Regions from separate parts of the Mesorhizobium sp. M2A.F.Ca.ET.043.05.1.1 genome, predicted to be linked through region 2. Evidence: riboswitches for the same ligand, from Rfam matches in the RefSeq annotation. Region 2 holds a riboswitch; each other region holds the start of a gene.
The links. A riboswitch is a leader RNA that binds a small molecule or an ion and turns the genes downstream of it on or off. The one in region 2 is predicted to bind thiamine pyrophosphate.

Region 1 (9,852 bases), 2.9 Mb from region 2:
GCAGCCCGTTTCCAGCAGCCGCTCGGCGACAACGAGATCGTCGGTGGTATAGGGGAATACCGCAAAGCCGTCCTCGCACAGGATGCGGGCGGCTTCAACCAGACCGAACACATCCGGCTGTAGCGTGTCGTGATTGCCGATCACTTCGAGCTTGATCCAGTTGGTGCCGAAGACCTCGCGCGCCATTTTCGCGGTGGTGACGGCTTCCTTGACGGAGAGGCAGCCGGCGGTATTGGGCAGGATTCTGGCGCCCAGCGAGCGGATCAACGACCAGAATTGTTCGCCGGCTCTACCGCCCGCCATCTCACGCCGCAACGAGACGGTCACCACCGACGTGCCCGACGCCTTGACTGCATCGGCAAGGATGGCCGGCGAAGGATATTGAGCGGTGCCGAGAAGCAGGCGCGACGAAAGCTCGGTTCCATAAAGCTCCAACATGCTAGCCGCCCTGCATGGGCGAGAGGATTTCGATCCGGTCGCCGTCGCTCAACTGGAACTCCGTGCGGTTGGCTTTGTGCACGAGGTCGCCGTTGACGGCGGTGGCGAGCCAATCGCCCTCATAGTCGAGCGCGGCAAGCAACTCGGCCAGCGTGGTGGCGGCAATCTCACGCGCCTCGCCGTTGACCATCAGTTTCATGAGCATGCTCCTTGGTTCTGTCTTGACTGAAAACCAGGCCGGCAGCCTGGCGCGCCATGGCGGGGGCGAGGAGAAAACCGTGACGATAAAGACCGTTGATCGCGATGATCTCACCGTCTGTTTCGACGCGTGGCAAATTGTCGGGAAATGCCGGACGGACACCCACACCGGTTTCAACGATCTCGGCCTCACCAAAGGCCGGATGGAGGGCATGGGCGGCGCCCAGCAGCTCCATCATGGAACGCGCCGTCACCGGTCCGGCGCTCTGGCTTTCAATCATCGTCGCTCCGATCATGAAACGGTGATCGGTGCGCGGCACGGCATAAAGCGGAAAGCGTGGATGAAGCAAACGGACCGGCCGCGACAGCGAGACATCAGGCGTGCGAAGGATCAGCATTTCGCCGCGAACACCGCGCAGCCTGTCATCGGCCGCTGCCATTCCCATGCAGTCTATCTGACGGGCGAAACCCGAAACAGGCCGGGCGTCGCAGCCGAAGTGGAATTTGACACCCATGGTCGCAAGGTTGTCATGAAGTGCCGCCATCGCCTGGCGTGGGTCGAGGTGAGCCTCGTTGGGGAAGAGCAATCCACGCCGGAAGCGGCCGGCGAGGTCGGGTTCCAGGAGCGCAATTTCGTTTTCATCGACGCGCCTATGCCCTGACGTGCGACTGGCGAACCGGTCAAGCTCACCGGCATCACGCGGCGCGGCCACGACCAATGTCCCGGCCCGTGTCACCTGACCCGACAGCACCGCATCCCACCAGTCGGCAGCGTCGCGTCCGAGATCCAGCACCGGCTGCTCCGCGCTTTCGCGCTCGCACCATGGCGCCAGCATGCCGCCGGCGAACCACGACGCGTTGCCGCCAAGGCCATGCCGCATCTCGGCGACTGTGACCGTCGCGCCGCGGGCGGCGAGTTCGAAAGCGACGGTGAGGCCGGCAACGCCGGCCCCTTTGACGAGCACCCTCATGATGGTTTGGGAGCCTCCGGCACGACCGGTACGCCAGTCTCGTCCGCCGGCATGTAGAGATCGCCGCCCTCCCGGTATTTTGCCGCCATTGCCGCCATGCCTTCCTTCTGAGCCTCGGCACGGATGTCGTGGGAAATGCGCATGGAGCAGAATTTCGGCCCGCACATCGAACAGAAATGTGCCAGCTTGTGCGCCTCCTTGGGCAAGGTCTGGTCGTGGAAGGACCGTGCGGTTTCGGGGTCGAGCGACAGGTTGAACTGGTCCTCCCAGCGGAACTCGAAGCGCGCGCGCGAAAGGGCATCATCCCTGGTTTTCGCTGCCGGATGGCCCTTCGCCAGATCGGCTGCATGGGCGGCTATCTTGTAAGTGATCACCCCAATCTTGACGTCGTTGCGGTCGGGAAGGCCGAGATGCTCTTTCGGCGTGACGTAGCAAAGCATTGCGGTGCCGAACCAGCCTATCATGGCGGCACCTATCCCTGAGGTGATGTGGTCATAGCCCGGCGCGATGTCGGTCGTCAGCGGCCCCAACGTGTAGAACGGCGCCTCACCGCACACTGCGAGCTGCTTGTCCATGTTCTGCCTGATCTTGTGCATGGGGACATGGCCCGGGCCTTCGATCATCACCTGGCAGTCCTTTGCCCAGGCAATCTTGGTGAGTTCTCCAAGTGTTTCCAGTTCGGCGAATTGCGCCGCGTCGTTCGCATCGGCGATTGAACCGGGACGAAGGCCGTCGCCGAGCGAGAAGGAAACGTCATAGGCTCTGGCGATGTCGCAGATCTCCTCGAAATGCTCGTAGAGGAAGCTCTCCCGGTGATGGTGCAGGCACCATTTGGCCATGATCGAGCCGCCGCGCGAGACGATGCCCGTGACCCGGTCGACGGTCAGCGGTATGTAGTGCAGCCGCACGCCGGCGTGGATGGTGAAATAGTCGACGCCTTGCTCGGCCTGCTCGATCAGCGTGTCGCGATAGACCTCCCAGTTGAGGTCCTCGGCGATGCCGCCGACCTTTTCGAGCGCCTGATAGAGCGGCACCGTGCCGATCGGCACCGGTGCATTGCGCACGATCCAGTCGCGGATGTTGTGGATGTTGCGGCCGGTCGACAGGTCCATCACCGTATCGGCGCCCCAGCGGATCGCCCACACCATCTTTTCGACCTCTTCGGCCATCGACGATGTGACAGCCGAGTTACCGATGTTGGCGTTGATCTTCACCAGGAAATTTCGCCCGATGATCATCGGTTCGCTCTCGGGATGATTGATGTTGGCGGGAATGATTGCGCGTCCGCGCGCCACCTCGTCGCGCACGAATTCGGGTGTGACGAAATCTGGGATCGCCGCGCCGAAGGCTTCGCCGTCGCGTTGCAGCTTGCCGCGCATCACCTCGCGGCCGAGATTCTCGCGGATGGCTACGAACTCCATTTCTGGCGTGATGATGCCGGCGCGCGCATAGGCAAGTTGGGTCACCGCCTTGCCCTGCTTGGCCTTGAGCGGCCGATTGCGTATCGGAAATTCCGGTGTCAGGCGCTCGCCGGTGGCGAATCCATTGTCTTCCGGCCGGACGTGGCGGCCGTCATAGGCTTCGACATCGCAACGCGCCGTGACCCATTCGTGGCGAAGCCGGGCAAGGCCTTTTTCGATGCTGGTTTGGACTGATGGATCGGTGTAGGGGCCGGACGGATCGTAGACGGTGACGGGCGGTTCGCCGGCCGTCGGATGGACGGAAATCTCGCGCATCGGCACCCTGATCTGCGGGTAGAGGACGCCGGGCTTGTGGATTTTCCGCGAGGCGGGCAGTGGTCCCGTCGACACGGCGGGGGTGAGGGCATTCATCGTGAGGCTCCTTTGCTCATGCATTGGAGACCCAGTTCTGTGCCGGAAGGATGAAAAGACGCTTCTGTAGACCTGCTGCAGCAGGACCTCGGGCGTAAACTCCCGCAAAGCGCTTGCACCGTCCCTACGCCAGTATGAACTGGATCAGGTTCAACGGGTCACTGCGCCGCGAAAGCCAGCAGTATCTCAGCCCCTTACCGGGACTCCCCTGGTGAATGCCTCAAGTTGAATGGGCCGGTGCTGCTTTGTCAAGCGCCTTCGGGCGCCTTCGGGCGCCTTCGGCCGGTGGCGACGTCCGGCGGCCGGCCGAGCGGAGAGCTCGCGCATGCATCGGGGACAAGTCACGCCCCGTAGACCAGGGCTGGAATGGCCAAAGTCTCATTCGCTTCGTGAAGGATGGAAAAACTGTATCGGCCATGTGCGTCGAGATCGACCGAGTAGCTCAGGCGGTCACGGATGTGGTTATCCTGGTCGAAGGCGACGATTTGCGGCTTCAGCGAGGTGATTTGCACCACGTCCAGGTAGATGGAGTTGCAGATATGATCTGGTCGTCGGGCTGGCAGGTGCAAGCGGCCGCTCTATTCAGGATGCGGCATCGGCGGCGTTCCCGATACCAATGATATCTTGCGGGCAACTTATGCAATCACCGGCTTCGTAAAACCCGACGGCGGCGGCCGTGTCCTGGCGCTGAGGATGTGCCGCTGTTCCAGCAGAGAAATCGCGTGGGCGCGGAGTTTTCGCTCTGCGAGGAAGAGTTGACGCAATCGTTTAGCTTGCTTGCAGTTCGTAGAGACCCGCCTTTGAAAGCAACTAAGCTATTGCATTGATATGTTGGTGCGCGATCGATCGCTACATAGCCGGCCGCCATTATCCGAGTATTGATCCGCCGGTGTTCGTGTTGCCGTATATGGCAATCCCTGCGAGATCGTCGCGGCCGGATCGGCCGCACCCTCTAGTCATAAAAGGGGAAGCGACCGAGAATTCCGCTGCCGAAAACTTCTCTGGCTTGGCTATGCATGCGGTAGATGAGATCGCCGCCTACCGCGACCTGGTCGAGGAAGGCATCGACGCCCAGTTCGGACAGCCTGGTTATCGCAATGCGTTAGCGGCTCAGACTTGCGGTCTCGAGAGCGGCCTTTGGGGGTCACCTCTTTTTTGTTTCAGAGGTTGGAAGACGGCTGCTCGTTACCCAATAGAAATGGCGACTACGGAACGCGATCGATCGCGGCCATCAGGAAACACCTGTCTTCGGCTCAACCTCGACATGGCGTCCGATCGACCGCAGATATACAGCTATCTCGTCCATGAGATGATCGCGTTCGCCGTAGATCTCAGCAATCCTGCGCAGCTGTGGCTCGACGGACCTCCGTTGCGCCGGCGTCAAATCAGCATCGCCAAAGACATATCCCAAGTTGCCAATCGCGCAAATGTTGCAGCCGGCCTCCACAACTGCTTGCACGAATGCCGGAATGTCTTTTTCTTGCATAGTCTTCATGTCGAACCTCTCGTGAATGGCGTGCTTGCGCGCCCATGCTGCCTTTTCAGCGTGTCCTCTGGGCGGCGCAAGCCTTGAGCGTAATTGTGCCGGGCAACCTCGACTATCCCGTCTGCCACGCTCTTTAGAGTCGGTGGGGTCTGGTGATTGCAGGCTGGGCCACTCAAAAGCCTGCAAGAAGAAAGTCATGGCGACCATTGCTCAAGATCGCGAGGGTGCGTGCAAGACCTTCCGTTGGCAGTCATGCACGCTCACCCAGCAACTGGGTATTGAGCAACTGGGTCTCACGTCGCGGGTCTCGTGTGCTTCACAGCCGAAAATAAGGTACCACCGTGGCTATTCTCAAGTGCAGGCTACCTCTTCAGGACACGGCGGAGTGCCTTCCGACGCACCCCTGGTGCAACGTGCGACCTAACGAGACACATCTCGTTCGCGTTCCCTCGACCTTTCTTCGTATTGCTGCTTGCCCTGCGATTTCAGGCCCTCTGCTAGCTTCTCGGCCGCTCTTTGGCCTGCAATGTCACTATTCAAGATCATATCCGACATCCCTGGATGGTCATAACCGTAATGCGCATGCAGTTTCCCTCACGAGCAGCGCCTATCCGTCGATTAGTTCGTCTTCCGGAACCCGAAGCCCTTTTTATCCGGCGTACCTATCCACCATTCAACCGGTATACCTTTCCCAACTTTGGCGGACCATTTACCTCAGGCATGATCATCTCGCGTGACATTTTTTTTTGGCGCCATCATCGCACGTGGCATTTTCTAAAAACCAAGACGTGTCAATTTGTAAAATCAAGGATGCGGCCGCGCCCGTTGCGAGGATTTGCAGGTAGCTCTTCAGCCCCAACACGATGTGTGAGGCGGCGGTGGAAAAGGCAACCGACGGCGTCGACGCGTCCTTTGATGATCGCAAGCGATATGCTTCGTCGCGAGCCCAGATTGCGGTCTCGGGCACAAGGCGAGATCACAGTTCTGCGATCTGTGGTAACGCGAGCCCGCAAAGCGCCGCTGCGGCCACCGCTTTTGGAATCTGGACGAGATTCGTCGTCGTCTGAGATCAGTTGATCGAGCAGTTCGCGCGCGCGGGACGCGCTTGCGGTGCAGTCTCTCCCGCGAGCTCGCCCGTGACCTTCTCATCGACGACATCCGAGAGCTGCGCGGACGGCCCTATGACCTCGTCGCTGTCGCCGGCGGCTGGAAGCACCTGACACGGCCGGCCTATGCCGATGCCATCCGCGCCTGCGGAAGCAGCGGGCGTGCCGTGGACCTGACGTGGTCGGACGTGCTGATGCTGATGTGCATCGGCACTTCCAGCCGATTACCCGCGCCGAATTGTCGTCGGTTTTCGGGAAGTAATCAGTCGCGACCTGATCGGCCATCTGCGGCACCGGCCTGATCGCGTCGAACCCGCGCAGTCCGACGCCCGGCGCTCCCTACACCTATGTGACGACAAAAGCGTCCTGCTCGAGTTCGGCCTCGACACGCTTCGCGATCTCCCGGACTGCGAGGCGCTCGAGGATGCCGGGCTGCTGAGCAGAGATGAGCTGCTTGCTGGTGAAATTATGCCAGAGTTGGCTAGTGGCCATGAGGATGCGGGTTTGGATACGGAGGAATAGCTTGGCGCTGCAGACGCTGTGGCCACCGGGCTTGCGAGTGCTTCCAGCTTTCCATAGCGAATCTAGCGCGCCCAAGGGCGTCCGAAATTTGTAGGCAAATTTCGGACATGGACACGGTCAGCGACGTCAAGCAGGCAGCGGTATGCGGCCTCTGCACCGCTGTCGCCCAAAAATTCGTGGCCATGGGCAAGCCCCACTTGAGACCCCCAGAGAGAACGCTCGTGAGCGATGGAAACGGTTTTGGTCCAAAGCTTGATACAGATGGCCTGCAGATGGGTGTAGGGTTTCAAAGCGCTCGAAGACGCGCCTTCGCAGAGTTAAAAGTCCGCGACGAACTCGTGTGTCGTTTGTCGCCAACTGCAAATTCGATAGTTAGCGCAATTATACTGCGCCGAGTCTGCCATCTCGAGCCCCAAGGGTTTGTGAGGCCTCTCGGCTCACCACCGCCTTTGCTAACCGCCGTGATTCCAAAGACGCGTGCCTTTACGGAGGGGGTCAAACGGCCTATATTATTCTTTATAAGGAGAAGAATAATGGGCACACTTGCTCGCATCTACACCCCCGCAGAGGCAGCCGCCGTCAGCGGGATAGGAATCAAGGCCGTGCACAATGCGATCGACAAACGCATTGTCGATACTGTGCCAAGCACTGCTCGGCGCATCGGTGGGGTCGTCCGACGGGCATTGACCGGCGAGGATTTGCTGCGGCTCAAGCTTTGGTATGGCGTGGGTGCGACATTGCCCGCTGATCGTCGCTACCGCCTGTTCGAGGAAATCAAAGCTGCCCCAAGGGCCAAGACCGTAAGGGCCGACGACCTGCTGATCGTCGACGTCGCCGAGGCACGTAAACAGCTCAAAGCGCGCATCGTGGATCTTGATGAAGCGGAGGCCGCCATCGGCCGCGTTAAAGGGGTGATGGGCGGAGAGCCTGTCTTCAAAGGAACCCGCATCCCTGTTCGTATGATCACGACGATGCTAGCGCAGGGCGCAGATGAAGCGGAGGTTCTGGAGGGATATCCGAAGCTAACGCCGCGCGTGATTGAGCTCGCCAGAATGTGGGTCGCCGCGCACCCGGTTCGTGGGCGGCCTAAGAAGCTGGTCGAGCAGGGCGTGAAAATAAAGTCGTCGAAGCGCGTGGTTTTGAAGGGCGACCCAGGTCCGTCGGCCAGGTCGAGACGCGTGTGACCTCGTGAGGTTTCTGATCGATGAGTGCCTGCACACGTCTCTGGTTGCGGTAGCCCAAGAACGCGGACATGAAGCAAACCACGTCAACTGGCTTGGGCTAAGCGGCGAAACCGACTGGGACCTCATGCCGCTCATTATCGATGAGGATTTCACCTTCGTCACCAACAATGCTAAGGACTTCAGGAAGCTCTATGCCAAAGAACCGGTTCACGCCGGCCTGATTATCGTCGTCCCTCAGGTCGGGCCTGAAAAACAGAGAGAGCTCTTCGATGCTCTCCTCGAGGATCTTGGCCCAGAGGAATTCCTGATTAATGAAGTTATCGAAATCGAGATCGAAAACGGCATTGCAATCGTAACACGATACGATCTGCCGTCGCCCTAGCTGAGGCTGCGCGATCTCCGCTTATGACCGACCCGGTTGCCAGTCGCTCATCTGCAAAATGTTACCGCCGAGTTTTGCAAACGCGCGTTGGCGGCAGGAGAAAACGAGAATCTGCTGATCGTGTGATTGACGATGCAAAGCGTCGAACATGCGCTCGATGCGGTCGTCATCGGAATAAACCAAAGCGTCATCCAGGATAACCGGTGTGGGTCGGCCGTCGCGGGCAAGCAAACGGGCGAAGGCCAGACGTGTCAGAACCGAAAGCTGTTCTCGCATGCCGCCACTCAACCTATCGACATCCTCATCCTGACCATTGCGGCGAACGGTCTGTGGCAACAGTGTGTTCTCGTCGAACACTATGGAGATGTCATCGAATAGCAATCCAAGCAGCGGTCGCAGCTCGGACATGACCGGCTTCAGATAAAGATCGCGTGCCGTCGAGCGCGCAGCGACCAGCGTCGTGCGCAGCCGGTCGAGGACGGCTTTTTCGAATTCGAAGCGTCTCGCTCGCTCTCCAGCGATTTCCAATTTTTCTGTGGCCTCGCGCAAAGCTTCTTCCACCGCGTCGTCGGACCGAGTGCGAATATGGCCATTGAGATCGGCCAGGGTTACACGCAACTGACTTGCTTCCTGTGTGGCGGCATCCTGAACCGAACGGGCGCGGCGCAGAACGGCTTCAGCGCTGGTGAGATCGCGAGCGCCGTCGCGCAGGGGAGCAGCGCGCATTTCGGCCGCTTCGCGCAGCTTTTGTCGTGCGGTGGCCTCGGTGAGCAGCAAGCGCCCCTTTTCCTCGCGCGCTGCATCGGGTCCCAATATGACCTCGAGGCTGGTCAGTTCCGCCTGGATGGTGACATAAGCCGTCTCCGCAGCCATGACAGCCTCGTCGGCATGGCTGCGCAAAGGCAAGGCCTCGCGCACGCTGTTGCGTGTTGTCGCCACACGCTGCTCGGCTGCGGCATGATGTTGCCGGATCTGTTCTGGATCGACTTTGAGTTCGAGGTCCCCGGCCCCGAGGGCACTCAGACGAGCAAGCTCCTCGTGTAATTGCTGTATCCCCTTGGGCGCGAGATCGGCAAGTCGCTGACGCGCCAAGCCCAGTTCGGTAGCTTTGTCGCGCGCTTCCACTAGGCGCTGGCGTGCCGTCCTGAGGCTATCGACACCGAGGGACGCAAGCAGGCTGCGGTGCTTCGCTTCGGCGTCTTCGATGGTCCGGTCGGCCTGCTGCGGCCGATTCGATCGCAGGGTCAAGGCTCCGATGCCGGCAATATCCAGGCGTACGGTGCCAGCAAAGCTTTGGTCTTCTGCATGGGGCAAGGGCTTGGCATCGATGGTCACCAAATCGGCGGCGCCGTCCCGGTATTCCATGCATAGCGTCGGCAGGGTTGCCAGGTGAGCTGCACGAAGGCTGGCGATCTCGATTTCGAGCGCCTGGAGTTGCTCGACAGCTTGTTCCGGCACCGCCAGCATCGCCAGTGCTGCCTCTCCATCTTCGATCTGGGTTCTGGCGACTTCGGCTTGTTTCAACCGGTTGTCCGAGCCGGCCAGTTGTTCGGCAGCGTCACGCGCCAAAAGAGTCGCATCCAGCCGCGCGAGCAATTCGCGTGCTTCGCGCTCTTCCAGTTCGGCTGCTTGAACTTCGCCCATCGCTTGTTCGTTTTCGGCAATGGCAGAAGCGCGCCGATCGAGAACCTCACTGCGGCGAAGCTGCGCAATCGTCGACTGCTGGCGCAAAT
Region 2 (9,852 bases):
TGTCGATCAGGCCGCGGTCGATCAGCGCATCGCTGCCTGCACGGCGATTGCCGAAGACGATACGCAGGCGCAGCGCCAGCGCACCAAAGCCTATTTCTATCGGGGCGCCGCCCGGGACGATAAGCGGGACTGGAATGGCGCGATTGCCGACTACGACAAGGCGATCGCGCTCGATCCAAAGGCGACCTCGGCGCTGTTCAACCGCGGCACCGACTGGTCCAACAAGGGCGATTACGACCGCGCGATCGCGGACTTCAACATCGTGATCAGCCTCGAACCGTCCGCCAGCGACGCCTATTCCAGCCGCGGCTCGGCCTTCCTTCGCAAGGGCAAGATCGACGCGGCCATGCTCGATTTCCAGCAGGCGATCGAGGCCGATCCGCAAAACGGCGACGCCCATACGGGCCTCGGCACCGCCTGGAGCAAGACCGGCGAACGCGACAAGGCGATTGCGGAATATGACAAGGCGATCCGCATCGATCCGGGCGATTTCATTGCGCTCGTCAATCGCGGCCTCGCCTACGCCGCCAGGGACGAGTTCGATCGCGCCATTGCCGATTACGACGCCGCGTTGGCCGTGGACCCCCGAAGCGCCGACGCCTATGCCAACCGCAGCGCCGCCTGGATCGGCAAGAGCGACTGGGCGCGCGCCATCGCCGATGCCAACAAGGCGATCGAGCTCGATGCCGGAATGGTCGATGCCTACTACGCCCGAGCCGTCGCCTGGGCGAGCAAGGACAACGACGATCGTGCGCTTGCCGATTTCGACAAGGTGATCGCGCTCGATGCAACCGATGCCAGGGCGTGGCTCGGCCGGTCGCTGATGCGATCACGCAAAGGCGACAGCGCCGGCGCGGCGGCCGACTGCCGCAAGGCCATCGCGCTCGATCCGAAGAAGATTGGCAGTTGTGACGCGGGGCCGGCAAATGCCGAGATGCCTGCGGCGGAAACGGCGTCCAAGCCGGATCTTTCCTCTTTGGCCAAGCAGTTGGAGACCACCGGCAGGCAGGTCCTTTCCAAGGAAGCTGCCGCGCAAATCCGGAAAGCATTGAAGCAGCAGGCCTCCGGCGACGTGCCGGGCGCGATCGCTTCCTTCGGCTATGCCATCTCACTCGATCCCGACAATGCCGAGGCCTATTACGACCGGGCGGTCGCCGCGGCCTCGCAAGGAGACAATGCCCTTGCCGCGAGCGACTGCCGGCGCGCTGTCGAACTCGACCCGCAGCGCGCCGGCGCGTGCGCCGCGCTCATGGCCGGCGGGCAAACCGTTCCGGCCGCGGGAACACAGGATCAGGCCGCTCAGGACCAAGCCGCCGCCAGGATACTGGTCGAACGCGCCGGCGCGCGCCTGGCAAAATACGGCGTCGACGGCGCGCTGCTCGATTTCGACAAGGCAATCAGCCTCGATGCCAAAAATGCCAACGCCTATCTCGGCCGCAGCCGCGCCAGGACGCTCAAGGGCAACCAGGCCGGCGCGGCGGCCGATTGCCGGCGCGCCGTGGAGCTGGATCCCGCCCGATCGGGAAGCTGCGACGAGCAGGCTGCCGGCGATGCGGGCAACGCCGCCCCGGCGCAGGACTTGGAGCAGTCGAAGCCGGCGGACGCCGCTTCGGCCCCGCAACCCGTACTTCCGAATTTGGCGGCCACGGACGACACCCTGGCTGCAAAGTCGCTGGAGACAAAAGACCAGCGCGCGCTGCAAGCAATCCTCGGCGGCGATGCCTGGCTGGACATGGGCAAATACGACAAGGCGATCGGTTCCTATGACGTGGTGATCGCGCTCGAACCCGACAACCGCTTCGGCTATTTCGGCCGCGGCAGGGCCAGGGCAGCCACACGCGACTACGCCCAGGCGATCGCCGATTTCGACAGGGTCATTCAGCTCGCCCCCAATTTTGCCGCGGCCTATTCTCACCGCGGCCTCGCCAAGGTCACATCCGGCGATGTCGATGGCGCCCTTGCCGATTGCGACCGGGCCGCCACGCTCGACCCGAAGGCGCGCGACGCCCACTATTGCAAAGGCATGGCCTGGCACGCCGAGGGCGACGCCGAACGCGCGGTCGCCGCCTATACGGTGGCGATCGGCATCGATCCCAAGGCCGACGCCAGCTATTACGCGCGCGGCATGGCTCGCGCCGACAGCAAGGACTATGCCGGCGCCATCGCCGATTTCGACCAGGCGCTCAAGCTCGATCCAGGCAATGGTGATTACGCCGTAGCCCGCAAGGCAGCGGTGGCAGCGAAAGGCGAAAACGAAGCGGCGACGGCCGAGGCCGCTCCAGATCCAGCGGCCTTGGCGGCGGCGCTCGAGCGCGGCGACGCGTTCTACAGGAAACGCAGATACGATCGCGCCGTCGCTGAGTACAGCCGCGCCCTAGCGCTCGCGCCAAACGAACCGTCGACCTATTCGGCGCGCGCCAGGGCGCGCCTGCAAAAGGGCGACCTTGACGGGGCTCTTGCCGACGTGAACCGAGCGCTCGAGATCGATCCATCCTACAGTCCAGGGTATTACGGCCGCGCTCTGATACTGGTGAAGATGCACGAGCCGGAAAAGGCCATCGCAGATTTCAGCCGTGCGATCGAAATGGAGCCGGACGACGCCCCGTTATATTTCGGGCGCGGTAGCGCCAGGTACTATTTGGGCGATTATGATCGCGCCATTGCCGACTTCGACCGGGCGCTCGAGCTGGACCCTAAATCCGACATGGCCCGTCAGGGTCGAAAATTGGCAAGGGCCGCAAAGGAGAAAGCATCCCTATCGAAAAAGTCGGGCAAGCTTGCCAGTCAAGCCGGCAAGCAGACGCCCGCGCCCCAAGTGTTGACCAGAGCCTACATTAACGCCGAGGTTCAAAAGCAGGACTCGCAGATATTGAAAGCAATCGCCGACGAGTTCCCGGACGACTACAACGCACTGCTCGACGACGTCATGGTCGTGGCCCGCCTGGGAGGCAAGCAGGCCGTGGAGAACACCAGCCGGGTTGCTGTCGCCAAACTGCGGCGCAGGTATGCGCCGCTTTTGCCTTCCACTCCAGACAACGAAGCGTCGCAGGCGCTCTCGGCCCAGCTTGCCATGATCAACTACCTGATGGCGCGGCAAACGCCAACCAACTGCGACAATTACCTGCGCCTCGGGCCAGATGCCGTCAGCGCGCCCGACAACGAATTTCTGGTGCATCTGGATCGGATCGGCGCGACGCTGTTTCGCGCTTTTGGCGCCGCCAAAAGAAGCGGTCTGCCGGCTGCGGAACCCGAGGATCAGGACTGGTCGCTCGTCGCCGAGGCCTTTACCAAAAGCGGCGGCACGCCGACCGAGATGGAGGCCATAGCGAACGCCAATCAGGCTTTGTCGGGCCTGTGCCCGGCAACGGCGAAATTGTTTGCAGCGGCCCTTTCGCTGCAGGGCGAACCTGGACGACATGTCAAAACCGCCCTGCTCTACGCCATCATGAAGAATTAGGCCAGCCGCAGTCTGCATAAAGAACAAAAAAAGAACTTTTCCGACTTGTACTTGCGTTGAAAATCCCGTTAGATCACGACTGCGTGAAGTTGGGGTCCCGCTAGCGGGAGGGGGTCATGAACAAATCGATCAGGGAAAATCTTATTTTCATTGTGGTGGCGCATACCTGCTTCCTGGCGCAGCCAGCGATCGTGCATGCCGAGGATACGGACTATCATCCGCAAAATTTTACCCAGCCTCTGAGCGCCGCCAGAGGCACAATCACTCCGGCTGGCAGCGGCGCCATCTACCTGAAGCCGGAGGACCGCTGCAATCTGGTGGTGAAGGAATTTGGCTGGGACCATGATCAGTGCTCGACGATCGATCAGCTGATCTTCGGATTCACGCCGGAGATCGATAACCTGACGGTCGAGAAGCCAGTGTCGGACGGCTATGTCAGCCTCGCTGACTGGGACAACGCCGACCGCAGCGAGGAGATCGGCTCGATCGAGGAGAGCTTCAGGGACTCGGTGAAAGCGCAGTCGCAGCGGCTTGGACAGGACATCCGGTTCGATGGCTGGCTGGTCTACCCGCGCGTCGATAAGGGCAAGAACATCCTCTACTACGCCAACATTCTGAACTGGGCCGGCGACAGGACGATCAACATCTCGGTTTCGGTCTTCGATCGGCAGGGCTATGTCCCAATGAAGATCGTGCCGGTGAATGGCAACATCACCAGCGATGCGGTGCAGAAGATCGTCGAAGCATCGGCCGCCGCCTACAAGCCACAGGCAGGCTCTTCCTATTTCGAATTCTCCAGCGGCGACAAGGTGGCGGGCTACGGCGCACTCGGCGTGCTGGCGACGATGCTCGGCGTCAAATACGGCAAGGCCGCCGGCGCCGGGCTGATCGCGCTGGCGCTGCTGGTGCTGAAGAAGGGTGCCTTCCTCCTGCTCTTGCCGCTGGTATGGCTGAGAAGGCTGTTCGGCAGGAGGAAGGCCGACAGCTGAGCTTTTTCGCACTCAGGCTGACAGGCCCGTTCCTTCGCGCCCTTTCGGGCTTCTATTTGAGGCAACTCGAGCGCCCCTCCGCCATGCCATATCCGATTGCGATGTCCCCGAGAGATTAGCCAGCGTCGGTGTGTCTAGCCCAAAAACTCATTCGTGAAATACGCGCCCAGATCCGGCTTGTCCTTCAGTGCCTTGCCGTTGCCGTCGAGCAGGATGCCCGCGGTGAACAAATACCCGCCCATCGCTTCCATCTTGGCCTTGTCCATGGTGCCGATGGCGCCGTTTGCGCTTTTCAGGAAATGGCCGTCGTTCAGCGCCTTCAGCGATGCGTCGATCAGCGCCGGGTTGGTGAGCGTATCCTTGTTCGCGGCGACCAGCAGCTCGCCAGCCTCTTTCGCGTGGTCGACGGCGAAGGCGTAGCCGGCCCGTGTCGCCTGGACGAAGGCGGCGGCGGCCTTCGGATTGGCCGCGAGGAAGGCGTTGCTGGAAACGATCAGCGTCGTGTGCTCGTCCGGCACGCCGTAATCGGCGTAGCGGAAGCTGCGCTGCTTCAAGCCTTTCAGCTCGGCCTCGACGCCTTCCCAGGTCGAGACTTCGAGCGTGAAATCGACCGCGCCATTGGCCAGCGCCTCGTAGGCCGAGGTGCCCAGCGTCACGGTGGAAAAATCGCCCTTGCCGCCGTCATGGCGGATGATGGTCTGCAACAGCGCGTTCTCCCAGGCGCTGCCGAAGCCGCCATAGGTCAGGCCGTCGAGATTCTTCGGGCTATTGATGGCGGCGCGGTCGGCGTTGAAGACGACGCGGCCGGTCTCCGACTGGACGACGGCATAGACAGCCTTCAGGTCGGCGCCGGCGCTCTTTTGCGTGAACAGGCCGAGCGAACCCGAAATGCCGAAATCGGCAACGCGGTTGGCCACCAGCGTGCCCGAGCCGGTGTCGCCATAGGGCAGGATTTCAACGTCCAGCCCCGCGTCGCGGTAAAAGCCCTTGTCGCGGGCGACGAACAGGCCGATGTGGTTGGTGTTGACGGTCCAGTCGAGCGCGACGGTGATTTTTTGCGCGGCGGCCCGGGCCTGCGTGACGGCCCCGGCAAATGGCAAGCTGGCGGCCAGGAACAGCGCCTGCCGGCGGGTGAAGTCGGTCATTTCATTTCTCCATCGGATGGTCGGGAATTGGGGGCGGCTGTCCAAGCAGCGTGTCGAGGATGCCGGCCTCGATCGCGGCCGCCTCGCGGGCGAGCGCGGCGCTTTCGGTGCGCGGACGCGGCAGCGGCACCGACACCTCACGCACCACGCGCGCGGGCCGCGCCGAAAGCACATAGATGCGGTCGGACAGAAGCACCGCCTCGCGCACGTCATGGGTGATCAGCAACGCCGTCCAGCGGTGGCTTCGCCACATGCCTTCGAGCCAGCGCTGCATGGCCGCCCGGGTCAGCGCATCGAGCGCGCCGAACGGCTCGTCGAGCAAAAGCATGTCGCGCTGCTGCACCACGGTGCGCAGCAGCGCCGCGCGCTGGCGCATGCCGCCCGACAGCTCGGCCGGCCAGGCGCGCTCGAAGCCGGCAAGGCCGAATTCGGCGAACAAGGGCGCCACGCGCTCACGCGCGGCCCGGCGCTTCATGCCCTGCACTTCGAGCCCCAGCGTGGCGTTGTCGATGACGCGCCGCCACGGCATCAGCGCGTCGCGTTGCGGCATGAAGGCGAAGCGGGCGCCATGGAGCGGCGCGCCGTCGAAGCGCATCTCGCCCTCGCCCCGGATCGCGCCTGTGAGGAGCTGGAACAGCGTCGACTTGCCGGCGCCGGAGGGGCCGAGGATCGACACGAACTCGCCCGCGCCGACATCGAGCGAAACGCCGGCCAGAACCTCGAGCGCGCCGAAGCTTTTTCGCACATCGCGAAGCTCGAGCCGGGTCATGGCCGGTGCCCGGAGCGTTCGGCCTTGCGGTCGCGCCCGGCCCTCTCCCAGGGCATGGCGAAACGCTGGACGAGCACGGCCACACCAAACAGTGCCAGCGTCAGCGCCGAGCTGACGGCAACGGCGGCCAGCACGAGGTCGGGCCGAAAGTTGTTCTTGGCGCTGAGCATGTAGATGCCCAGCCCCTTCGCGGCGCCCGCATATTCGGCGAAGATCGCGCCCACCACCGCATAGGTGATGGAGATGCGCAGTCCGGCGAAGAAATAGGGCATCGCCGACGGCAGCCGCGCCAGCCAGAATATGCGCCAGCGCCCTGCTCCCATGGCGGCAAGCATCTGGCTGATTTCGGCGCTTGTCGCGGCATAGCCTTCGACCAGCGCCACCATCATCGGGAAGAAGGTGACCAGCGCGACCAGCAGGATCTTCGGCAAGAGGCCGAAGCCGAACCACAAGACCACCAGCGGCGCGATCGCCACCAGCGGCAAGGTCTGGCTGGCGATCAGCAGCGGAAACAGCGCGCGGCGCAGGGGGGCCAAGAAATCGACCAGCGCCGAAAGCACGAAGGCGGCAATCAGCGAACAGGCGAAGCCGGCAAGCGTGGCGCGGATGGTGGGAAGCGTGTTTTCGGCGAGTGCCGCGCGGTTCTCCCAGGCCTGCGCCAGCACGCGCGAGGGTGCGGGAAGCACGGTGGGCGCAAGGCCGCCGAGACGGGCGTAGAGCTCCCAGGCGAGGAGCAGCAAGGCAAACGCGAGGGCGGCGGGAGCGAGCTTGGCGAAGGCGGACGTGAGGGCTGATCTCCCCCCTTGCGGGGGAGATTCGCCGGCACCGATGCTTTCGCCAATAGCCACGACACTCTCCTCGACGAACGACGCTCGAGCCGCGTGGAGCTCAAACCGCCGTCGGGCTATTGGCCGAAATCGTGATGTCGAGGGTCACGTGGCCCGCGCCGGGTCCGAAGCGGCAGAAGGCTTCGTTGAGCGTGGCGAACACCGCGCCGGCGTCGCCGCGCAGCCTGGTGCAGAAGTTCTTGGAACGGTCGAACACGCCGGATTGCTTCAGGAAATCGATGCAGCCATAGATCTCGTCCATGTGGTCGCCGGTGCCCATAGCATAGAGCGAGAATTGCGCCGCCACCGGCTGGTCGGTCGAGGGCGTCGACCGCACGGCGCCGAGCGCCGCGCGTTTGCGTTCGTCGAGCGGGACCGCCGGGCCGCCGATCTCGTCGGAACGGCAGATCGGATCGTCCGGCTCGCCGGGGCAGCCGCGCGAGACGGCGGCCGACAGCACGCAATGCTTGCCGCTTTTGGCCGCCGCCACGAAGAGGTCGCGCATCGCCGGGAACAGCACTTCGGGCGGCCCGACCAGCAGCGTCGAGATGTCGTCGGTCTCGATCCTGAGCCTGTCGCGGTAAGGATCAAGCGCGCCCAACGCGCCGAGGATGATGCCGACGAAATCGTCGGCCATGGGATAAAGGGAAATCTGTGCGCCGGAAAACATGGCCCGCCTCGCTCCGCTGGTATTATCCAGATCAGCTTTAGGGTCCGGAGGCTTGCCGCCACCATCTCAGCCCCGACCGTACGGAGCACCCCTGTGGATGAGCGCGTTAAAGCACTGTTTGCCGGGTTGGGAAAGCGGTTTTTTGCGACGCCAGTTGGGCCACGAGTCTCATCTCCCCCTAGGGGGAGATGCCGGTGGTTATAGGATTTTCACGAATTTCTTATAACGAACTTGCAATCGACTGGTGGCGCAGTTATAAGAAAATCGCAGGAATCTTATAACGCACAATAGCAGCACCCATGAAGACCATCGACCTCGCCTACCGCACCCTCTACGCCGAGTTGGTGCAGCGCAGCCTCGATGCTTCCTTCGAGACGGATTTCTCGACGGCGGGCAATTTCGTGCGCGTGCCGGTGAAGGGCCGCGACTACTGGTATTTCGAGGAAACCCGCCCCGAGAAAAAGAGGCGTTACGTCGGTCCGGCCGAGGATCCCGAGATCGCCAGTCGGGTTGCGGCCTTCAGGGAGATCAAGGGCGATCTCAGGAGCCGCCGCAAGCTGGTCTCCACGCTTGTCCGCGATGCCGGCCTGACCGCACCCGAGACCTTCACCGGCGATGTCGTCGAGGCGCTGGAGAAGGCGGGGCTCTTCCGGCTGCGCGCGGTGCTGGTGGGCACCGTCGCTTTCCAGACCTATGCCGGGCATCTCGGGGTGCGATTGCCGGGTGCAGCGCTGCAGACAGGCGATGCCGATTTCGCACAGTTCCATTCCGTTTCGGCCGAAGTGGAAGACAGCATGCCGCCGGTCATCGACGTGCTGAAGACCGTCGACCCGACGTTTCGCGAAATCCCGCACCGGACCAATGCCGGCCGGACCACGCAGTACCAGAACGCCTCGCGCTACCGGATCGAGTTCCTCACCCCCAACCGCGGCAGCGACGAGCATGCCGATCGCGCCAGCCCGATGCCTTCGCTCGGCGGCGCCTCGGCGCAGCCGCTGCGCTTCCTCGATTTCCTGATCCGCGATCCGGTGAGGACGGTGCTGCTGCACCGCTCCGGCGTGCCGGTGCTTGTCCCCTCGCCCGAACGCTTCGCCGTCCACAAGCTGATCGTGGCGACGCGCCGCGAGCGAGGCGCGGCGGCGAAGCGGGAGAAGGACCTCCATCAAGTGGGCCTGCTGGTCGAGGCGCTGGATACGACGCGCCGACAGGATGACCTTGCACTGGCTTTCGCGGAAGCGTGGGAGCGCGGCGATGCCTGGCGGGACGCATTGCGGAAGGGTTTGAGCCTGCTGAAGCCGGACAGGCATGAGATGGTCCAGTCGATCTTGGGGCGAGCGCTTGGCGAAGTCGGCGTGCAGCTCGAAGGCTTTCCGACGCGGATCGCCTGATCTACCTCAAGACGGCACATCGTTCAAATTGTACGAACCTCGCTTGACCGGATTTAGTACATAAAGTACGATATCTCCTTTGAGGGAATCTGCTTGAACACCGCGAACCATGCCGCTTTTGCCGACCTCTCCCGCCCTTTGCTGTCGCCACTGCCGCTCGCCGAGCGCGAGCGCCTCGCCGGCGCCTGGCGCATGGCCAGCCAGGACATCGCCGACGACATCCGCTTCATTCGGCAATATCTGAAGGTGATCGCCGAGAAGGACGAGCGGCTGTCGACCGGCGCGCTTGTGCACGGCCGCGCCTATGTGGAGGCCTGCGCCGCCTGGCTGCCGGAGACGATGGCGCGGTATCTGCGAAACCTCAGGCTGATCAGCGAGTGCGAAAGCGCGATGATCGCGGCGGGGGTAAGGTTCGCCCGGTCGAGCGATGCCTGGTGAGGGCTTCCCTCCTCCGTGCGGGGACCGAAGAAGCCCGCGCCGCGGACCCTTCAACCGGCCGGCTGCAACCCTCGGCTCGCCGCCCCGGTAAATGCATCGTTTCACACAATCGCCAATTGGTGGACGCGGGTGAGTGGCCGGGCGTTAATTCCTGCCGGGCGAAGGAGGG
Region 3 (9,852 bases), 3.3 Mb from region 2:
GCACCAGAAGATTCGCCGGGCGCGCCAGCACGCGGGCCAGAAGAAGGCGCGCGCGCTCGCCGCCGGAAAGCTCGCGCACCGGCGTGCGCGCCTGCTCCGGCTTGAACAGGAAATCCTTCATGTAGGAGACGACGTGGCGCTGCTCGCCATTGACCAGCAGGTTCTCGCCGCGCCCATCGGTAAGGTAATGCGCCAGGGTCTCGGCCGGGTCGACGGCCTCGCGCTTCTGGTCGAGTGTGGCGATCTCCAGGTTGACGCCGAGCCGCACGCTGCCGGCATCCGGCGCGAGCTCGCCGGTCAGCATCTTCAAAAGCGTCGTCTTGCCGGCGCCGTTGGGGCCGACCAGGCCGACGCGGTCGCCGCGCTGGATGCGGGTCGAGAAACCCTTGACCACGGTGAGGTCGCCAAAGCTCTTGTCGATGCCCTTGGCCTCGATCACCAGCTTGCCGGATTCGGCGGCGTCGCTCGCCACCATGGTGGCGGTGCCTTCGGCGCCGCGATGGCTGCGGAAACGCTGGCGCATCGTCTGCAATTCGCCGAGGCGGCGCATGTTGCGCTTGCGCCTGGCGGTCACGCCGTAGCGCAACCAATGCTCCTCGCGCACGATCTGGCGGCCGAGCTTGTGCTGCTCGCGCTCTTCCTCCTCCAGCACCTGGTCGCGCCATTCCTCGAAATGGGCAAAGCCCTTGTCCAGCCGCCGCGTCTGGCCGCGATCAAGCCAGACGGTTGCGCGGGTGACGCGTTCGAGGAAACGGCGATCGTGCGAGATCAGGATCACGGCCGAAGAGGTGCGGGCAAGCTCCTCTTCCAGCCATTCGATCACGGAAAGATCGAGATGGTTGGTCGGCTCGTCGAGCAGAAGGATGTCGGGCTCTGGCGCCATGATGCGCGCAAGCGCGGCGCGCCGCGCCTCGCCGCCGGAGAGGTCGCCCGGCTTCTCCTCGCCGGTGAGGCCGAGATGCTCCATCAGATAGGTGGCGCGATGTGGATCGTCGGCCGGGCCGAGGCCGGCCTCGACATAGGCGCGCACAGTAGCGAAGCCGTCCATATCCGGCATCTGCGGCAGATAACGAACGGTCGCCGAGGGTTGGCGGAACACTTCGCCGTCCTGCGGCTCGATCATGCCGGCGGCGATCTTGAGCAGGGTCGACTTACCCGAGCCGTTGCGACCGACCAGCGCAATCTTCTCGCCGGCGGATGCGCTGAGCGCCGCGCCGTCGAGCAGCGGGGTGCCGCCGAAGGTCAGTCTAATGCCGTCGAGGTTGAGAAGTGGCGGCGCCATGTCTGGAATGTCAGCTTTCGGGAAGAGGATAGGGGTGGGCCAGAAGCAGCGCCCGGCCGCGCTCCAATGCGATGCCAAGCTGCCCTTTGACCTCGTTTGATATAGTGAGCGAGGAGCCGAACGTCACCTCGACGCGGTCGAGCGGCCATTTGGCGCCGGTAACCGTCAGGCCGAACAGGTCGGAGAAGCCGAGCACCGAAAACAGGGTGCTGTCCGCATAGTCGAAACTGGCTTTGCCAGGCAGGATGGGAACGCCTTCCTGCGCGCCGCTCGTCAGCAACACGGTCGTGCCCGCTTCTGCCAGCCGCACGGCGAGCGCCAGATGCAGGGAGGCATGGTCGGCGCGCTTGCCGCCGAAGGCGCCGGCAAGCACGAGGCTGGTGGCGCCGCGCTGGAGCGCTTCCGCTATTGCGAGCTCGCCATCGGTCATGTCCTTCTCGGCCGGGAAGATTTTTCGTGGGACGGAGGCCAGATCTTCGGGCAGGTTGGCCGGCACCGAGTCGAAATCGCCGACCCAGAGCTCGGGGACAAGGCCCAGCATGCGGGCATGGCCAATGCCGGCATCGGCGGCGATGACGCGCGAACCAGCGATCTGGCGTTCGAGCCGGGGCGTGCGGATAAGCTCGCCGCCCAGCAGGATGGTGAATGTGCCCATGGCCGTCGCCCTTACCAGCCCTCCAAGTGAAACGGAAGCCGGATGCGTCGCGCTTCGGTTCCTGCCCCGGAACATTAGCTGCTCGGCAAACTTCCGCTTGCGCGCCGCTTCGGCCGGGCCTATCTGTCGAGGCGCTCTAACGGGGTGCCGGACATTATCCGGCTGAGAGGCAAGCAAGCCAACCCGCTGAACCTGATCCGGTTTGTACCGGCGGAGGGATTAGACGTTTCGGACCATCCGGCGCCTCAATTCCTTGTCACTCGAACGAAGGAGGCGCCGATGCGCGCGATACTGTCCAAGCTTATTCTCGCAACCGGTCTTTTATCGCTTCTGGCTGGCGTTGTGCCCGCCGCCGCGAAGGACAAGCTCACCGTCTACACCTATGAAAGCTTCACCGCCGATTGGGGGCCTGGCCCGGCGGTGAAGAAGGAATTCGAAGCCGAGTGCGGCTGCGACCTCGAATTCGTCTCGGTGGCCGACGGCGTCGCCCTGCTCAACCGCGTCAAACTGGAAGGCGCCGGCATCAAGGCCGACATCGTGCTCGGCCTCGACACCAACCTGACCGCGGACGCCAAGGCGAGCGGCCTATTCGCGCCGCATGGCGACGTCTCGGGCATCAACGTGCCGGGCGGCTGGAGCGACGACACTTTCGTGCCGTTCGACTACGGCTACTTCGCCGTCGTCTATGACACGCAGAAGCTAAAAGTCCCGCCGAAGAGCCTCAAGGACCTGGTGGAAGGCAGCGGCAACGACAAGATCGTCATCCAGGATCCGCGCACCTCGACGCCCGGCCTCGGGCTGCTCTTGTGGGTGAAGTCCGTCTATGGCGACAAGGCGCCGGAGGCCTGGGCCAAGCTCAAGACGAAAGTGCTGACGGTGACGCCGGGCTGGAGCGAGGCCTATGGCCTGTTCACCAAGGGCGAGGCGCCGATGGTGCTCTCCTACACGACCTCGCCGGCCTATCACATGGTGGCCGAGAACACTGAGCGCTATCAGGCGGCGTCCTTCGAGGAAGGCGAGTACCTGCAGATCGAGGTCGCCGGCATCACCACGACGGGTGCCAAGAACCCGCTGGCGCAAAAATTCATCGCCTTCATGACCGGACCGAAATTCCAGGACGTCATCCCGGAAACCAACTGGATGTTCCCGGCCGGCAAGACCGACAAGCCGCTCAACCCGGCCTTCGACAAACTGGTCAAGCCGACCAAGACCCTGCTGTTCAGCCCGGCGGAGGTCGCGGCCAACCGCAAGGCCTGGGTGGATGAGTGGCTGGCGGTGATGAGCAAGTAGGCTGCGATGCTTGCGCCAAGGGCCCCCTCTCTGTCCTGCCGGACATCTCCCCCTCAAGGGGGGAGATCGGCTGTCACGCCGGCTTTCGCCAATCTCCGACGTTGCAGGATCGAGCGGGGCGTCGACACTGCCAATCTCCCCCCTAGAGGGGGAGATGTCCGGCAGGACAGAGGGGGGCGCGAAGGAACGCGGCGTTGCCTAGCTGAAGCCCGCATGGTGCCGCGTGCACCCCGCGCGTGACTCCCGCGTCTCCGCCGGCGTCATCGCTCTGGCGGCCATCGCCGCGCTCATCGGCGGCGCCTTCGCTGGCCTCATCCTCGAAGGCGCGCACGACCTCTCCGGCGCTGCAGCCGCCTTCGACGGCTACCTCCTCCGCGTCGCCCGCTTCACGCTGTGGCAGGCGGCCCTCTCGACGCTGCTCTCGGTCGCGCCGGCGCTCCTGGTGGCGCGCGCGCTTTCAAGGCATCCGCACTTCCCAGGTCGCCGCCTGATTCTGCAGCTGTTCACCGTCCCGCTGGCGTTGCCCGCGATCGTCGCCGCGCTAGGCATATTGGCGCTTTACGGCCGCGCCGGGTACTTTGCCGGCGTCTTCGCCGGGCTCGGCGGCGGAGAGTGGCCCGGCATCTATGGCCTTTCCGGCATCCTGGTCGCGCATGTCTTCTTCAACCTGCCTCTGGCGACGCGCTTGTTCCTCGAGGCGCTGGGCACCATTCCCGCCGACCAGTGGCGGCTGGCGAGCCAGCTCGGCATGAGCGCCCGGCCGGCCTTCCGGCTGCTCGAATGGCCAGTGCTGCGCGCGGCCATGCCAGGCGTCGCCGGGCTGGTCTTCATGCTCTGCATCACGTCCTTCACCATCGTGCTGACGCTGGGCGGCGGTCCAGCGGCGACAACGCTCGAGGTCGCCATCTACCAGGCTCTGCGCTTCGATTTCGATCCGGCCCGCGCGGTGGTGCTGACGCTGCTGCAGATCGCGCTCACCTTCGTCGTGGTCGCAGCGCTCACGCGGCTTGGCGCCAACACGGTCGGCGACGCCAATCTGCCGGTGGCGCCGCGCCGCTATCTTTCGGCGGGCCGGATGGAGAGCGCTCTAAATGCCGGCCTCATCGCGCTCGCCCTGCTGTTCGTCGCCGGACCGATGGCGGCGACGGTGGTTTCGGGCCTTCAGGCCGATCTCGGCCGATTGGCGGGCGAGGAAGCGGTGCGCCGCGCGACGCTCACCAGCGCCGGCCTCGCCTTGATCGCGGCGCTGCTCAGCGTGTCGCTGTCGCTGTCATTGATCGCGGCACGGCGCGCATTGGCTTTGCGTCGCCGTGCCGGCAGCGCCATGTCGCTGCTCAAGCATGCCGCCGACACCGGCGCCGGCTTCGTGCTCGTCGTGCCGCCGATCGTGCTTGGCGCCGGCTGGTTCCTGGCGCTGCGCAACATCACCGATGTCTTTGCCGTCGCGCCGGTGATGGTCGTCGCCGTCAACGCGGTGATGGCGATGCCCTTCGCCATCCGTGCCATTCGCCCAGCCTATGACGCGGCGAGCGAACGCCATGAGCGGCTTTGCCTGGCGCTCGGCATATCCGGCTGGACCAGGCTCAGCCTGATCGACTGGCCGTCGCTCAGGCGGCCCTTGGCCACCGGCTTCGCTTTCGCCATGGCGCTGTCGCTCGGCGATCTCGGCGTGATCGCGCTGTTCGGCAGCGATTCCGTGCAGACCTTGCCCTATCTTCTGCTTGCGCGCATGGGCAGCTACCGGACCGCCGACGCGGCGGGGCTCGCCTTGCTGCTCGGCCTCGTTTGCCTGATGCTGGTCGTCGCCGCCGATTGGCTGGGGCGGGAAGCAAGGGCATGACATCGACGCACAACAGCATCGCGGCAGGGAAGGCGCTGACCGTCACACTCGAAGACGTGTCGTTCAGCTATGGCGAATCGTCCTTCCGCTTCAATGCCGAGTTCGCGGCGGGCAGGATCACCGCCATCATGGGGCCGAGCGGCTCCGGCAAATCGACGCTGCTCAATCTGATAGCCGGCTTCGAAATACCCGATAGCGGCAAGGTGCTGATCGGCGGCATCAAGATCGGCGCCACGCCGCCCTCGGCGCGACCGGTGTCGATGGTGTTCCAGGAAAACAATCTGTTCGCGCATCTTACGGTCGAGGCCAATGTCGGGCTCGGCCGCTCGCCGTCGCTGAAGCTCGGCGATGGCGATCGCGCCGCCGTCGCCGAGGCGCTGGCGCGGGTTGGCCTGGCCGGCAAGGAAAAGCGGCTGCCGCGCGAGCTCTCAGGCGGCGAGCGGCAGCGCGTCGCGCTGGCGCGGGTGCTGCTGCGTGACCGGCCCGTATTGCTGCTCGACGAACCTTTCGCGTCGCTCGGCCCGGCGCTGCGCGAGGACATGCTCGACCTTCTCGCCGGCATCCATGCCGAGCGCAAGATGACGGTGCTGTTCGTCACCCATCAGCCGGAAGATGCGCTTCGCATCGGCCAGGACGTGGCATTTCTCGATGAGGGCAGGATCGCGGCCACCGGGCCGGCTGACGATTTCTTCGATCGGTCTGGACCGGATGCGTTCCGGCGCTATATCGGCGATCGAGGCGGCAGCGTTGCCGGATCACAACACATTGCCCGGAAGCGGACATAATTTGCGGCCAAACCAGTAACGGGTGATCCGGCGTTTGCTTGCCTTGTCCGGGGGAGTGTGGCTAGGTCCAGTCATGCGGTCCGGCGGGCCGTGATTTGCCGAAAGATTGCGAAAGGAAGCCGATCTGTCGACCGGCGCTGAGAAAGTGTGGATGAGGCCGCTTGCACGATTTTTCGCGCTGGCAAGCGTTGCCGTGCTGGCGAGTTGTCAGATGTTCACGCCGCCGGACGTGCAGGAGAGCGGCTTCCAGCCCTCTGACAAGCCGATCACCGTCGACAATGTCGTCGCCAACGCCAAACTCGCGGAAATGGCGAAAGCGCAGCATCCGCGCATTCTCGCCACCTATGGCGGCGAATATTCCGATCCGAAGCTGGAACGCATGGTGGCCAAGGTCGTCGGCAATCTGACCGTGGTGTCGGCCAACCCGACCCAGACCTATCGCATCACCATCCTCAACTCGCCCAACGTCAACGCCTTCGCGCTGCCGGGCGGCTATCTCTATGTGACGCGCGGCCTTTTAGCGCTGGCCAATGATTCCTCCGAGCTTGCCGCCGTCATCGCGCATGAGATGGGCCACGTCACTGCGAATCACGGGCTGCAGCGGCAGCAGCTCGAAGCCGAGGAAGGCTTGGCGACCAAGGTGGTGTCGGACGTGCTCGGCGACAGCCCGACCGCCAAGGCGGCGCTGATCCGCGGAAAACTCAGGCTCGCGCAGTTCTCGCGCAACCAGGAACTGCAGGCCGACGCCATCGGCATCAAGTCGATCGGCGAGGCGGGCTACGATCCTTACGCGGCTGGCCGCTTCCTGCAGTCGATGTCGGCCTATACCGATTTCCGCTCGGTCAGCGGCGCCACCGACGCCAGCCTCGACTTCCTGGCGACGCACCCCAACACGCCGCAACGCATCGAGCTGGCGCAGCGCCTTGCGCGCAATTTCGGCCCGCCCGGGGTCGGCACGCGCGACCGCGACGCATTCCTCGCGGGCATTGACGGCCTGCTTTACGGCGACACGCCGGAAGAAGGCTATGTGCGCGGCCAGACCTTCATGCACCCTAATCTCGGTGTCTCCTTCACCGTGCCGGACGGTTTCGTCATCGACAATTCCGCGGCCGCCGTCACCGCGACCGGGCCGGGCGACATCGCCATCCGTTTCGACGGCGTGGCGATCGACAAGTCGGTGTCGCTCACGGATTACATCCGCAGCGGCTGGGTGGCGGGACTCGAAGACGCCAGCGTGCGCCAGGAGACGATCAACGGCAATGAGGCGGCGATGGCGCATGCCAACGCTCAGGGCTGGCAGTTCGACATCGCGGTGATCCGCGCCGGCGGGCAGGTCTACAGGCTGCTGACGGCGGCGCCCTCGGCCAGCGCGTCGCTGGACCCGGTCGCGCGCTCGGTCAGCGGCTCTTTCCGCGTGCTCACCCCGGCCGAGAAGGCGGCGCTGAAGCCGCTGCACATCCGTGTCGTCACCGTTCAGGCCGGCCAGACCATGGGCTCGCTCGCCGCGCAGATGGTCGGCGTCGACCGCAAGCTCGACCTGTTCCGGGTGCTCAACGCCATGTCGCCGGGCGCCAGCGTATCAGCCGGCGACAAGGTCAAGATCGTCACCGACAAGTAGGCCAGAGCGGCCAGAAAACCGCTATCGCCCGGGTCGCTTTCAGGTCGGTCCATTACCGCTTGCGCCTGGTTTATTGGTGGTCGGCGATGGTGGCACCGCCACCACCGCCGATGCCATCAACCATTGTTGCTGTCGCCGCTGCCGCGTCCGGGCGGCGAGTGATCGTTGTCGCCGCCATTGCCGCGCCAAGGCACTGGGTCAATTGGCACCAGAGGCGCCTTTGGCGTGGTAATCTCTGGCGGCGGGGCTTTTGGCGCGGGGGTGCGGATCACCTTTATCTTCGTGACCACCTTCGTCACCACCTTGGGCTTGCACACCGCGATCGACATCTCGCTTCGCTTGGGCGAGAGACCGAGAATGGCCATCGAATAAGCCTCTTGTCGGTCAATGCCGGCTTTCAGGAAAGCCAAGGCCCGGGCCTCGTCCGCCGGCACGCCATTGCGGCCGTCCTTGAAGATCACTGCAAGATCCTTCATGGCATCGACATGCCCCATGGCCGCCGCCTGGAGCAAAAGGTCCAGTCCCTTGCCGGCATCTCGCTGAACGCCGACACCATCGAACAAGGCGCGCCCCAGGGTAGTCATGGCATAGGGGTCTCCCTTGTCCGAAGCCTGCGCATAGAGGCTGTTGGCTTTGGTCAGATCCGGAGCCGCCCCCATTCCGGACGCGGCGATGTAGCCGAGTTGGTAAACGGCGCGAACGTGCCCCTTGTCCGCGGCCTCCTGGATCGCCTGCCTGGCTTCCTCGATCCTGCCCGACGCCAGCAGCGCCCGCCCAAGCTCATAACGGAAGCGCGCAATGTCGGGATAGGATTTCACCGCCGCCTCGCAGGCCTCGACAGCGCTGCCGCCGATCTCGTTCGGCAAGCGGCCCGAGACGACGCCCTGCAGGTCGAGCGGCTCGCCGGCGGCCTGGTCACAGGGGTCGACGTTCGGCGACAGTTTCACCGTGGCTTGTTTCGCGGCGTTGCCGACGCGGATCTCGAAGCCGACCTGGACTGGAGCGGCCGAGCCGATCTGCGGCTCGTAACGCAATTTGTCGATCTCGGCGGCCATCAGGCTCGATTGCGGTGAAAGCACGCGATCGGGCAGGGACAGCGTCCCGGTCGCCGGGTAGCTCGCAAGCATGAGGCTGCCCCCGGCATCCTTGGCAGTGAAATCCAGCTTCAGCGGAACCGGGCCGACGCCGACCGGGACACTGATGCCGCGATTGTCGATCGCTTCGGCGGCAGCGGCGACCTGGATCCCGCGCTCCGCCATCTCCTGATCCTGCTGCGCGTCGGGTGACGATGGCGCTGGCTGCTCCGGGCCGCGCATCAGCACCACATCGTCGAGCAGCGACGAATTCTCCCAGGGAACCTGCTTGCCGTTGGTCGCCTTGACCACGTCGCGGCGCACGGCGGCCAGGACCGAGCGTATCTCCTGGTTCGGCGCCAGCGCGCGGCGCGAGAAGGCCGATGAAAACGGGCTGAGGTCGCCTGAGCCGTCATAGGCGACGGCGCCCGGCTCGGTGGCGAAAGCAATCAACGTGTTCTGCGAGCCTGTCACCTGCGCAAGCCCACTGTCGCCGGCGACGATCAGCTGGTCGCGCAGCCAATAGTCCTTGCGCGGGAAAGGATCGTTGCGGCAGGCATCGAGGATGATCATCTGAACCTTCGATCTCGAGCGCAGTTGCCGCAATATGTCATCGACCTTGATGGCCTGGACCTCCATGTCGGCCGCATCCTTGAGCGATGCATCGACCGGGATCAGGAAATTCTCTCCGCCGACCTGAAAGCCGTGGCCGGAATAATAGACGACGGCAAGATCGGCGCCGTCGGCGGCAGCGAGATAGTTGCGGAACTTCTCTTCGAACTGGAGCCTGGTGAGGTCCTTGGCCGCGAACACCTCGAAGCCGGCTTGCCGGAAGGTGCTCGAAACGTCCGCGGCGTCCTTGTCAGGGTTCTTGAGGGCTGGGATTGTCTGGTACGCGGAATTGCCGACGACAAAGGCGACCCTTCGGTCGGCACGGGCGTCCAGCGTCGTGAAAGCGACGAGAACCAAGGTCGCAAGGAGCATGCAGCATCGCAACATGGCAAATCCCCCATCCGTTGTGATCTGGAGGCTTCAAGAGGCCAATTGCGATGCAATGGTCTGTTAAAGACCTCACAATCCAAGGAGTATTATCAAAGGAGAATTACGCCGTTGGCGATATATTCTTATTTAATAAATTAGTTATCCTTAGTTTTTATATACGTTAACTTTCAGGCGGCCTCCGCCAGAAATTCCGGGTTCTGCTTCACCAGCGCCAGCTTCAGCTTTTCCATGGCGCGCGCCTCGATCTGGCGGACGCGCTCCTTGGAGATGCCGAGCTGTTCGCCAAGCGATTCCAGCGTGGCGCCGT

Region 1: it holds a riboswitch for thiamine pyrophosphate, as region 2 does, so the genes downstream of both, thiC (phosphomethylpyrimidine synthase ThiC) here and EJ069_RS12475 (YkoF family thiamine/hydroxymethylpyrimidine-binding protein) in region 2, are expected to answer to the same signal.
Region 3: it holds a riboswitch for thiamine pyrophosphate, as region 2 does, so the genes downstream of both, thiB (thiamine ABC transporter substrate binding subunit) here and EJ069_RS12475 (YkoF family thiamine/hydroxymethylpyrimidine-binding protein) in region 2, are expected to answer to the same signal.

What each region holds. Positions count from the first base shown of each region.
Region 1 is NZ_CP034446.1:5,466,802-5,476,653, forward strand. It holds gene EJ069_RS26485 (thiazole synthase) at 1-438, opposite strand, end outside; gene thiS (sulfur carrier protein ThiS) at 440-637, opposite strand; gene thiO (glycine oxidase ThiO) at 606-1,607, opposite strand; gene thiC (phosphomethylpyrimidine synthase ThiC) at 1,604-3,439, opposite strand; TPP riboswitch at 3,543-3,659, opposite strand; gene EJ069_RS26505 (hypothetical protein) at 3,781-4,008, opposite strand; gene EJ069_RS33920 (hypothetical protein) at 4,671-5,132, opposite strand; partial or broken gene EJ069_RS33425 (SMC-Scp complex subunit ScpB) at 6,031-6,553, shown strand; gene EJ069_RS26520 (DUF433 domain-containing protein) at 7,087-7,737, shown strand; gene EJ069_RS26525 (DUF5615 family PIN-like protein) at 7,742-8,119, shown strand; gene EJ069_RS26530 (ATP-binding protein) at 8,141-9,852, opposite strand, start outside.
Region 2 is NZ_CP034446.1:2,537,240-2,547,091, forward strand. It holds gene EJ069_RS12450 (tetratricopeptide repeat protein) at 1-3,457, shown strand, start outside; gene EJ069_RS12455 (DUF2167 domain-containing protein) at 3,574-4,446, shown strand; gene EJ069_RS12460 (ABC transporter substrate-binding protein) at 4,581-5,591, opposite strand; gene EJ069_RS12465 (ABC transporter ATP-binding protein) at 5,593-6,360, opposite strand; gene EJ069_RS12470 (ABC transporter permease) at 6,357-7,190, opposite strand; gene EJ069_RS12475 (YkoF family thiamine/hydroxymethylpyrimidine-binding protein) at 7,249-7,857, opposite strand; TPP riboswitch at 7,848-7,960, opposite strand; gene EJ069_RS12480 (GSU2403 family nucleotidyltransferase fold protein) at 8,157-9,245, shown strand; gene EJ069_RS12485 (hypothetical protein) at 9,339-9,683, shown strand.
Region 3 is NZ_CP034446.1:5,968,751-5,978,602, forward strand. It holds gene EJ069_RS28725 (ABC-F family ATP-binding cassette domain-containing protein) at 1-1,282, opposite strand, end outside; gene EJ069_RS28730 (thiamine diphosphokinase) at 1,293-1,937, opposite strand; TPP riboswitch at 2,068-2,173, shown strand; gene thiB (thiamine ABC transporter substrate binding subunit) at 2,217-3,227, shown strand; gene thiP (thiamine/thiamine pyrophosphate ABC transporter permease) at 3,451-5,067, shown strand; gene thiQ (thiamine ABC transporter ATP-binding protein) at 5,064-5,852, shown strand; gene EJ069_RS28755 (M48 family metalloprotease) at 6,004-7,470, shown strand; gene EJ069_RS28760 (caspase family protein) at 7,587-9,527, opposite strand; gene EJ069_RS28765 (RNA polymerase factor sigma-32) at 9,713-9,852, opposite strand, start outside.